Regions from separate parts of the Lactobacillus sp. B4026 genome, predicted to be linked through region 3. Evidence: predicted binding sites of a transcription regulator. Region 3 holds the regulator's gene; each other region holds the start of a gene.
What was found. Region 3 encodes Rex, which represses fermentation and respiration genes when NADH is low (regulators of the CRP and FNR family bind a similar motif). Its sites were predicted from a motif close to TTGTGAANTANTTCACAA; they were not measured.
Positions count from the first base shown of each region.

Region 1: the regulator Rex is predicted to act here: its motif matches at 1,969-1,986, upstream of J3U69_RS09455 (FAD-binding protein).
Region 2: the regulator Rex is predicted to act here: its motif matches at 1,346-1,363, upstream of J3U69_RS05150 (NAD(P)-dependent alcohol dehydrogenase).

Region 1 is NZ_JAFNPD010000013.1:9,179-12,442, forward strand. Features, by position in the region: gene J3U69_RS09450 (MucBP domain-containing protein) at 1-1,872, shown strand, start outside; gene J3U69_RS09455 (FAD-binding protein) at 2,031-3,264, shown strand, end outside.
Region 2 is NZ_JAFNPD010000004.1:92,155-95,418, forward strand. Features, by position in the region: gene J3U69_RS05145 (hypothetical protein) at 1-42, shown strand, start outside; gene J3U69_RS05150 (NAD(P)-dependent alcohol dehydrogenase) at 184-1,302, opposite strand; gene J3U69_RS05155 (alpha-glucosidase) at 1,504-3,156, shown strand; gene J3U69_RS05160 (glycoside hydrolase family 13 protein) at 3,170-3,264, shown strand, end outside.
Region 3 is NZ_JAFNPD010000016.1:17,940-21,203, reverse strand. Features, by position in the region: gene J3U69_RS10285 (ABC-F family ATP-binding cassette domain-containing protein) at 1-1,512, opposite strand, end outside; gene J3U69_RS10280 (redox-sensing transcriptional repressor Rex) at 1,826-2,467, shown strand; gene groES (co-chaperone GroES) at 2,649-2,933, shown strand; gene groL (chaperonin GroEL) at 2,950-3,264, shown strand, end outside.

The DNA.
Region 1 (3,264 bases), on a different contig from region 3:
TTAGATTTGAGTCATTTTGATACCACCCAAGTTAGGAATATGTCGATGATGTTTTCACAAGATTACAGTTTAACCCAACTTGACGTAAGCCATTTTGATACCGCCCAAGTTAGGGATATGTCGATGATGTTTTCACAAGATAACAGTTTAACCAAACTTGACGTAAGCCATTTTAATACTGCCCAGGTAACGACAATGGCTAATATGTTTGGTTATTGTCAAAAATTGAAAACAATTAATGTGAATAATTTTAATACTTCAAACGTTCAAGACTTTTCTGGGGTATTTGTTAGCTGCTATAGTTTAACAGATTTGGACATCAGCAATTTTGATATGAGTAAGGTTATGAACGCTCAAGGCAGATATCGGGCAAATATGCTAGCTGGCTTAAGCAACTTAGTTACGCTAAAGCTAGGTCCCAAAAATTATCTTGTAACTGCGAATATTGAATTGCCAGGTACTTGGCGCAATGTCGGCGAAAATGGGACGATAGATCTGCCACAAGGAAATAAGAGTTGGTCATCGCAAGATTTACAGAATAATTATGATGGTACTAAGGATGCAGATACTTATGTCCGTTTTGCCACTTTAAAAATTACCTATCATAACCAAGCAGGCAAAGAAATTTCACCAGCAGACACAATATACGGTCGTGTAGGGACAAATTACAGCACTAAGGCCAAAGACATTCCTTATTACCAATTAGATGAAACAAATATACCATACAATAGTGAGGGAACTTATAATGGCGATGATATCAATGTTGACTATATTTATCTCTCTACCGCTAAACCGGTTACCGTTAAATATCAGGATGTCCAAGGAAAACAAATTGCCCAAGACGTAGTCCTGACAGGTGAAGGTGGCACAACATATACTAGTGTAGCTGTTAAAATTGATGGTTATACGCTTAAAACAACGCCAGAAAATGCTACCGGGATATTTACCGATCATGAGCAAACAGTGATTTATATTTATACCAAAGATCCGGTCAAAGCAGGTAACGTGATTGTGCGCTATCAAGATGAAGCTGGTCACTCAATTCACTCCGATATTATCTTAACGGGTTATATTAATGATTCCTATAGCAGTACCGCAATTCCAATTGAAGGTTATAGTTTAAAAACTGCACCAGAAAATCCCACGGGTCAATTTACCAATAAAGAACAAACTCTTATTTACGTCTATACTAGAAACCCGCTGTCAGTTGCTAACGTAACGGTCCACTATCAAGATGAGAAGGGCAAGCCAGTTGCCACAGATGTCATTTTGGGCGGCATTATCGGAACGCAGTATCAGAGTTATCCGTTGGTCATTAATGGTTATCAGCTCAAGACTACACCGGCTAATGCCTCAGGTACTTTTACGAATCAAAAGCAAGACGTAGTTTATGTTTACGCCAAAGATGCCAGTGCTAATAGCACTGCTGGGGGTCAAGGCGGCGGAACAGTGATCATTGCGGCTCCAAGCACAAGCACTGGCAAAGACAACAGCGGTGACTCAAATGATGCTAAAATCAAGCTTCCTGTTAGCAAGGCGGTTATGCATAATTCATATATTTATAATGAAAAAGAAGAAAGAATAGCTGGATGGCTGGGACAAGGTACAGTGATTAATACCTATGGAACGAAGCTTATTAATAACCGTAAGTATTATGTGCTGGCTAATAATGAATATGTTAGGGCTACTAATATTGATGGCGTTGTGCGTAAATTACGTCATAATGCTTACGTATTTAATCAAGCTGGTAAAAAAATTAAACTCTTAAAGCGGCATCAAGCTTGTCGAACTTACGGAGCAGCTGTTAAGAGACATGGCAAATTATTCTATCTTATTGGCAAAAATAGACTTGTTAAAAAGGCCAACTTCTAACAAATAATGATTTCCTAGTTTTAATATTTAATTGAGTAAAATCGTTCGTTTAAAAAACGGACGATTTTTTAAATAGTAAGGTTGCTAAAAAGATATTTGTGATAAAATTAACTTATTAATTTAATGAAAGTGATTACATAGTAAAGAAGGAATCAATCATGATTTATCAAAAAGACATCAAGTGGGATGCCAATTATGATGTTATTGTACTAGGTTTTGGCGGTGCTGGAGCAACAGCTGCACGCTTTGCCGCTGATAATGGTGCAAAAGTACTGCTTGTCGATGTTGCACCTGAAGGTCATGAAGGTGGCAATACTCGTTATTCGGCCCAGTTAATTGGTACGGGTAATGACTTTAATGAATTAAAAAAATATTATCAGAGTCTGACGGCACCGATGTCACTTGATGAAGAGATGATCGATACCTATGTTGCAGGAATGGTGGATATTCCTAATTATGTTACTAAATATTTAGGCGTAAAACCTTGCAGCGCTAAAAATTATGCCCCTGAAGCCCGCTATGCGTTTGAGGAATTCCCAGAATTTCCAGGTTCGACTTCATATGATTTTACTACCGTACGCGAGTCATGGTTTGACGCTGCACTTTGGAAAATTTTAAAAGAAGAGGTCGTTAAGCGCCAAGATCAAATTGATGTGATGTATGAGACCCCGGCTAAGGAATTAATTCAGGACCCAGTCAGTCGCAAGATTGAAGGTGTCTTGATTGAGCGCAAGCATCAGCTGCTTAAAGTGCAAGCCAAGACCGGTGTGGTTATGTGTACCGGCGGTTTTGAAAATAACCAAACAATGATTGAAGATTTTATTGGCGCTAAAAAACTAGCCCCTCTTGGCACCCTGTACAATAAGGGTGATGGCATCAAGATGGCTCAGCAAGTTGGCGCTGATTTCTGGCATTTATACAACTACGAATCTTTAGGTTTGCTACACGGGATGGCATTTGCCGTACCAAAAGGTGAGCGTGGCCGCCTAATGCTGGGTAAGCAAAATGAAGTAGTTGCTCATGGCAGTTCGTTTGTTGTGGGTGATGACGGTACCAGATACTTTAACGAAGCGGAAGAGAATCGTCACGGTCACATTAAGAACCATGGTCAGTGGAAAGTGCCGCTCAACCAAGAACACCCTTATTTGATTTTTGATAAAGCTAAAAAAGCTGAATTAGACCAAGATCCAATTATTGGCAACTATCAGCCTTATACAGATAATGTTATTGAGGCCGCAACGATTGGCGAGCTAGCAGAAAAGATTGGTGTTACAAAAGCCACCTTGGAAGATACACTTGCTCGCTTTAACCAGGCATGCCAAGCAGGCAATGATCCTGAATTTCGCCGGGACCCAAAGACTTTGCGGGCATTTACTGCAGGTCCGCTTTATG
Region 2 (3,264 bases), on a different contig from region 3:
TTATTGGGATTACGTACGTTAATATTTAGTTTGAATTTATAGTTTGAAAAATCGATCTGATCCGCACCTTGTTTGGTTTATGCATGAATTTCGATTTGAGGAGAAAGCGATTTTTCAGACTAAACCAAAAAACGTTGAGAGTTTTTTCTCAACGTTTTTTAGTATTGTCATATGACAGATTAGCTATTCTGGTTGGTAATCTGGATCGATAATTAATACGGGCTTAATCGTCTTACCAGAAATTGAATCGGCATTTGCTTGATTAATGTCTTCAAACTTGTAGAACTTTTCGGTTTCGTCAAATGGGAATTTACCTAATTGATAAAATTCAAGCAGTCGTGGAATGTCAACTTGTGGAATTGCGTCCCCCATGTTGACGCCGACAACTTTTTTATCATCGACACATAGATCATTCCAAGTAGAAACAGTGAGATTTTGAGCAGTAACTGCAATTGCCGCGCAGGTGCCGCCTTGTGCTAAGGCATCAACTGCATTCTTGATTACACCGCTAATCCCTGTAGTATCAACGGTCCAGTCGACGCCATAGCCATTAGTAAGCTCTTTTATTTTAGCAACTGGGTCATCTGTCTTGCTGTTAATTGCTGCTGTTGCCCCTAATTTTTTAGCTAATTCTAGCCGTTCAGGAACAACATCAACTGCAATTACCTTAGTGCAGCCACTAATTGAGCCGGCCATCATGGCAGCAAGACCAACAGCGCCCGTACCAAAGACAGCAATTGTATCGCCAGGTTTAGGTTGCAAAGTATTAAAGACGGTTCCAGAACCTGTAACATAACCACAGCCAAGAGGACCGGCTTTACGTAAGTCAACGCTGTTATCAACTTTAACTGCATTGCGCTGATCAACTACGGTAGTAGTGGTAAAGGATGATTGATTAAACATGTCACAAATTCGTTTACCATTTTTTTGAAAATGATCTTCACCATCAGCCCGGACGCCTGATAAGTTATAGTCACTGTAGTGGCGACATTGAGTAGGAATACCTTTGAGACAATTATCACAAATTCCGTCCGCATAAAACGACAAAATTACGTGATCGCCAACTTTGAAGTTTTTAACTTGATTGCCGACCTTTTCAACAATTCCAGCGCCTTCATGGCCTAAAATTACGGGATAACCAACACTGGAATCACCCTTGCGCAAGGCTTCATCTGAGTGACAAATACCGGTAGCAACCATATGAATTTGCAAATCGGTTGGGCCAACTTCGTGTAAATCGATATCATCTTCAATTTCGAATTGGCTACCCATTTTTTGAACGACAGCTGCTTTAATCTTCATCAAAATTTCCTCCTCTTATAATTTTTTAATAGTTTCAAAGTTATTGTGAGCTTTTTAACATTTAAATGCAATACTTTGCCCAAAAAATATATGCAGATAGTTAATTACCACCTAAAACCATTTTTTGATACCGGTAACATTCACTACTGTCTTGTAACTAACCGCAGTTCTTCGCTAAACTACAGCTGGAGGATTAAGCAAATGACGCATTGGTATGATAACGCAATAATTTATCAAATTTATCCCAAATCTTTTCAAGATAGTAATGGTGATGGGATTGGCGATCTGAATGGGATTAGACAGCGTATTCCTTATTTGAAAAAGCTGGGGATTAACGCGGTGTGGCTCAATCCAATCTTTGTTTCACCCCAAGTTGATAATGGCTATGACGTGGCAGATTACTTTGCGATTGATCCTGCAATGGGAACAATGGCAGATTTTGAGCAGTTAATTAAGCAGCTGCATCAAGAAAAAATTAAAATTATCCTCGATTTGGTACTTAATCACACTTCCGATCAACATCCTTGGTTTCAAAAGGCGATTAATAATCCAAAAAGCAAGTACCGCAATTATTATCTTTTCGCGGGCAGTAACAACAAGCGACCAAATAATTGGGGCAGCTTCTTTGGCGGTAGCGTCTGGGAAAGTGACCCGAAAAATAGCGGTCAGTCATATTTTCACTTGTTTGATAAACACATGCCCGATTTAAACTGGGCAAATCCGGCACTCAGACAGGAAATGATCCAAGTTGCTGAATATTGGCTGGCTAAAGGAATTGACGGTCTTCGGCTAGATGCATTTATTCATATTGCCAAGGCTGACTTGCGTCAAAATTTTCCGGCACCAAATGATGCTGAACCAGTTATTGCGGAACCGTTTTTTGCTAACTTGCCCCAAGTGCAAGAGTGGCTGCAACCATTTTGTCAGCAAATAAAGCGTGACTTTCCTGACGCCTTGCTCTTGGGCGAAGCAGCAAGTGCAAACGTGAACTTAGCAGCCGATTATACAAGTAAGAAAAATAGTTTGCTAGATAGTGTGATTACTTTTCGCTATTTCACGGATGATGAGAGCAAAATTAATCCGCGTTTACCAGCGCAGTATCAACCAAAAGAGCTTGACTGGCAAATCTTCAAGCAGACGCAAGCTATCTGGCAGCAAACTCTGGCAGAGATTTCGTTACCAACCCTTTATTGGAATAACCATGATATGCCAAGAATGGCAACTCGTCTGGCGCATACCAGAATTCAGATCCAAAGCCTAGCAATGTTGATGTATTTGCAGCGCGGCATTCCGATTATTTATTATGGCGAAGAACTGGGTTTACCAAATTTGCTTTTTACTTCAGACAAGGAGTTTGCCGACGAAACGGTTACCCAATTTATTACCCAAGCAAAGAGCATGGGAATAAGTGAGCAAGAAGCATTAAAAATGGTCAGTGCAACGCATAAATTGCCTGCTCGGGGAGTAATGCCGTGGACTGATGAACCGCACGCTGGCTTTTCATCCACTAAGCCGTGGCTTGATGGCCAAAAAATGGTTAAGGTTGATGCTTGTTCTGAAGTAGCAGACCCGGACAGTATCTTCAATTTTTACCGTCAATTGATTGCGTTGAAGAAAAGAAAATTGTTTCAGGCAGGCCGCTTTTATTTACGGGAAACTGGTCAAGACAGTTATGTCTATCAGCGTGATCTGGGCAATAGTAGTGCGCTTATTGCTGTTTCATTAAGTAGTCAAAAAACAAGAATAAAAATTCCGCGTGCTTATCACCATGAAGAATTAACTGCGGGTAAATATTATTTGGCTGATGGCGAGTTAGTGCTGATGCCATATTCTGGTGTTGTTTTAAGTAAATAAAGGAGAATAAAAGATGCAATTAGCAGCCTTAAAGCACCGAACAGAAAGTGAAGATTGCTTTGTTATAAGTCCGCACCACGTTCGAATCCGGTTTCATAGCGCAAAAAA
Region 3 (3,264 bases):
GGAAAGCTGATTGATAAAATACCGATCGTGAGAGACAAAGAGCAGTGTGCCGTCAAAATGCTGTAACGCTTGTTCCAAAACTTCCTTTGCTTCTAGGTCTAGGTGGTTCGTGGGCTCGTCCATTAGTAAAAAGTTGTTGTGCTCAAGCGACAAGACCGTCAAGGTTAACCGGGCTTTTTGGCCACCGGAAAGCTGCCCAACAGTTTTATCAATATCTTTGGCGGTAAAGAGAAAACTTGCCAGAATTGATCTAACATCCCGTTCAGGCATTGTTTTGTGACGGTCCCAAACGGTATCAATCACAGTTTTACTAGGATCGAGCAGTTGGAGTTCTTGATCATAGTAGCCGATATCAAGCGAAGCACCATACTTAATTGAACCACCTTTAGGCTGTAAATCCTTCATAATCGTTTTTAATAAGGTCGATTTACCAATACCATTGGCACCAATAATAGCAACACGATCACCTTTGTTAACTTGCAGTGAAATGTCTTGAACCATTGTCTTAGTCGGGTAGCCAATCGTCAGATCTCGTAAGATTAATACTTCTTTACCTGAGGGTCTTTCACTCTTGAACTTAATCCGTACCTTATTTTTGTGCTTAGGTGGCGTGATTCGTTCCATTTTTTCAAGTTGCTTGCGCCTGCTTTGCGCTCTTTTAGTTGTTTTTGCCCGAACTAAATTCTTTTGAATAAATTCCTCGTCTTTTTTAATTTTTTCTTGTTGCCGTTCGTAAGCTTCTTCTTGTTGCTGATCACGTTGCTTTCGCTGGGCAACATAATCGGAATAATTTCCTTTAAAAGCTGTTAACTTACCAAATTGCAATTCAAAAATTTGGTTAGCAAGATGGTCTAAAAAGTACTGGTCGTGAGAGACAACTAAAATTGCTCCGGAATATGTTTTAAGAAAACCTTCTAGCCAGTCAAGTGTGTCTAGATCTAAATAGTTGGTCGGCTCATCGAGTAAAAGTAGCGGTGGCTTGCGTAATAGCAGTTTGACAAAGGCAAGCCTGGTTTTTTCACCACCAGAAAGATCACCAATAATTTTAGTCCAAGTATTTTCAGGGAAGTTAAAACCATTCAAAATACTTTTAATATCCGCCTGATAGGTATATCCACCTTGTTGTTCAAAATCAAATTGCAACTGGTCATATTGTTTTAAAAGTTGCTTATCTTCCGGATGTTCGGCAATTGCTTGTTGCAAGTCGCGGATTTTTTGTCCTTTTGCAATTAATGGCGCAAAAACGGTCAGCATTTCATCCCAAATGCTCTTACTTTCATCTAAGCCATTTTCTTGCGCAATATAACCCACGTCGATCCCTTTATTAATGGTAAATTCGCCGTGGGTAGCTTCTTCTTCACCCGTCATAATTTTAAGGAGTGTGGTTTTACCAACTCCATTTGGTCCTACAAGGCCAATTCTTGCATTTGAATCAATCGAGAAATTAACGTGATTGAATAGCGTATTGGCACCAAATTGTTTTTCTAAATCGTGTCCTTGTGCAATTATCATATTTTTCACCTAAAGTCTATTTTAGCATATGTGGCAAGACTGCTGGCAACTGCATGAGAAATAAGCCTTTTTTAAGTAAAATTATTTTTTCATCATTAGTAAATTGATTACGAGTATTTGCTCAGTTATTTACAAATAATTTTTTAATTACCATGTAAAGCGGGTTAATTAACAGTAAAATCGTGTTTTGTGATTGTGTTAGATTGTGAAAAAACATTTGCAAATATCAGTAAGTTATAGGTAAAATAATATTAATTGATGAGTGAATTCACAAAAAAGCTCACTAGTGATATTAAGTTGGAGGCTTTTTAAAATGGAAAAAATAAAAATACCTACAGCGACAGCGAAGAGACTGCCGCTTTACTATCGTTACCTAATTATCCTGAATGAAGCTGGTAAAGAAAAAGTTTCATCTACTGAATTATCAGAAGCAGTTCAGGTTGATAGTGCATCAATCCGTCGTGATTTTTCATATTTTGGTGCTTTGGGTAAGCGTGGGTATGGCTATGATGTCAAAAGTCTCCTATCCTTTTTTAAAAAGATTTTAAATCAAGATACTTTAACTAATGTTGCATTAGTTGGTGTAGGTAATTTGGGACACGCCTTGCTCAACTATAACTTCAAACGAAGCAATAACATCCGAATTTCCTGTGCTTTTGATATTAATCCTAAAATTACGGGTAAAATTTTGAGTGGCGTTCCTGTTTATGAAATGAGTGAATTGCAAAAGCAGCTGAGTGACCAACAGATCACCATCGCTATTTTGACAGTGCCGTCAGATTCTGCACAAAAAACAGCGGATGACATGGTCGAAGCTGGCATTAAGGGCATTATGAACTTTACGCCAATTCGGTTATCAGCTCCAACCGGGGTTAGAATTCAAAATGTTGACTTGGCGACTGAATTACAAACCCTCATTTATTTCCTTGATTCGGATAAAGATAAGAATAGATAAATTTATAAAGCCGCCGCTGCAATGGCTAAAGAAAATTAGCACTTTAAGTAAAAAAGTGCTAATTTTTTCTTGCTTTTTTTATTAAAAGGGGGTATTATCATATTTGTAAGTTAGCACTTGGTTAATAAGAGTGCTAACAAATAACAAAAATGATTTTAAATTAAAATTAGGAGGGACAAACGTGTTACAACCAATTGGTGATCGCGTGATCGTAAAAGTTAAAGAAGAAGAAGAAAAGACTGTAGGCGGAATCGTCCTTGCTTCAAATGCTAAAGAAAAGCCAACAGAAGGTGAAGTTGTTGCTGTCGGTGAAGGCAGTTATGCAGAAAACGGCAACAAGATCCCAATGTCAGTTGAAAAGGGCGACGTTGTTCTATATGACAAGTATTCTGGCACTAACGTTGAATACGAAGGTGAAAAATTCTTAGTCCTTCATGAAAAAGATATTTTGGCAGTGGTTAAGTAATTAAGGAGCGAAAATTATGGCAAAAGATATTAAATTCTCGGAAAAAGCAAGACGTTCCCTATTAAAGGGTGTTGATAAGTTAGCTGATACTGTTAAGGCAACAATCGGTCCTAAAGGTAGAAACGTTGTCTTAGAGCAATCTTACGGCAATCCTGAAATTACTAACGATGGTGTTACCATTGCTAAGTCAATTGAATTAAAAGATCACTACGAAAACATGGGTGCTAAATTAGTTGCCGAAGCTGCACAAAAGACTAACGACATTGCTGGTGACGGTACCACTACTGCAGTTGTGTTAACTCAAGCAATCATCCGTGAAGGAATGAAGAAC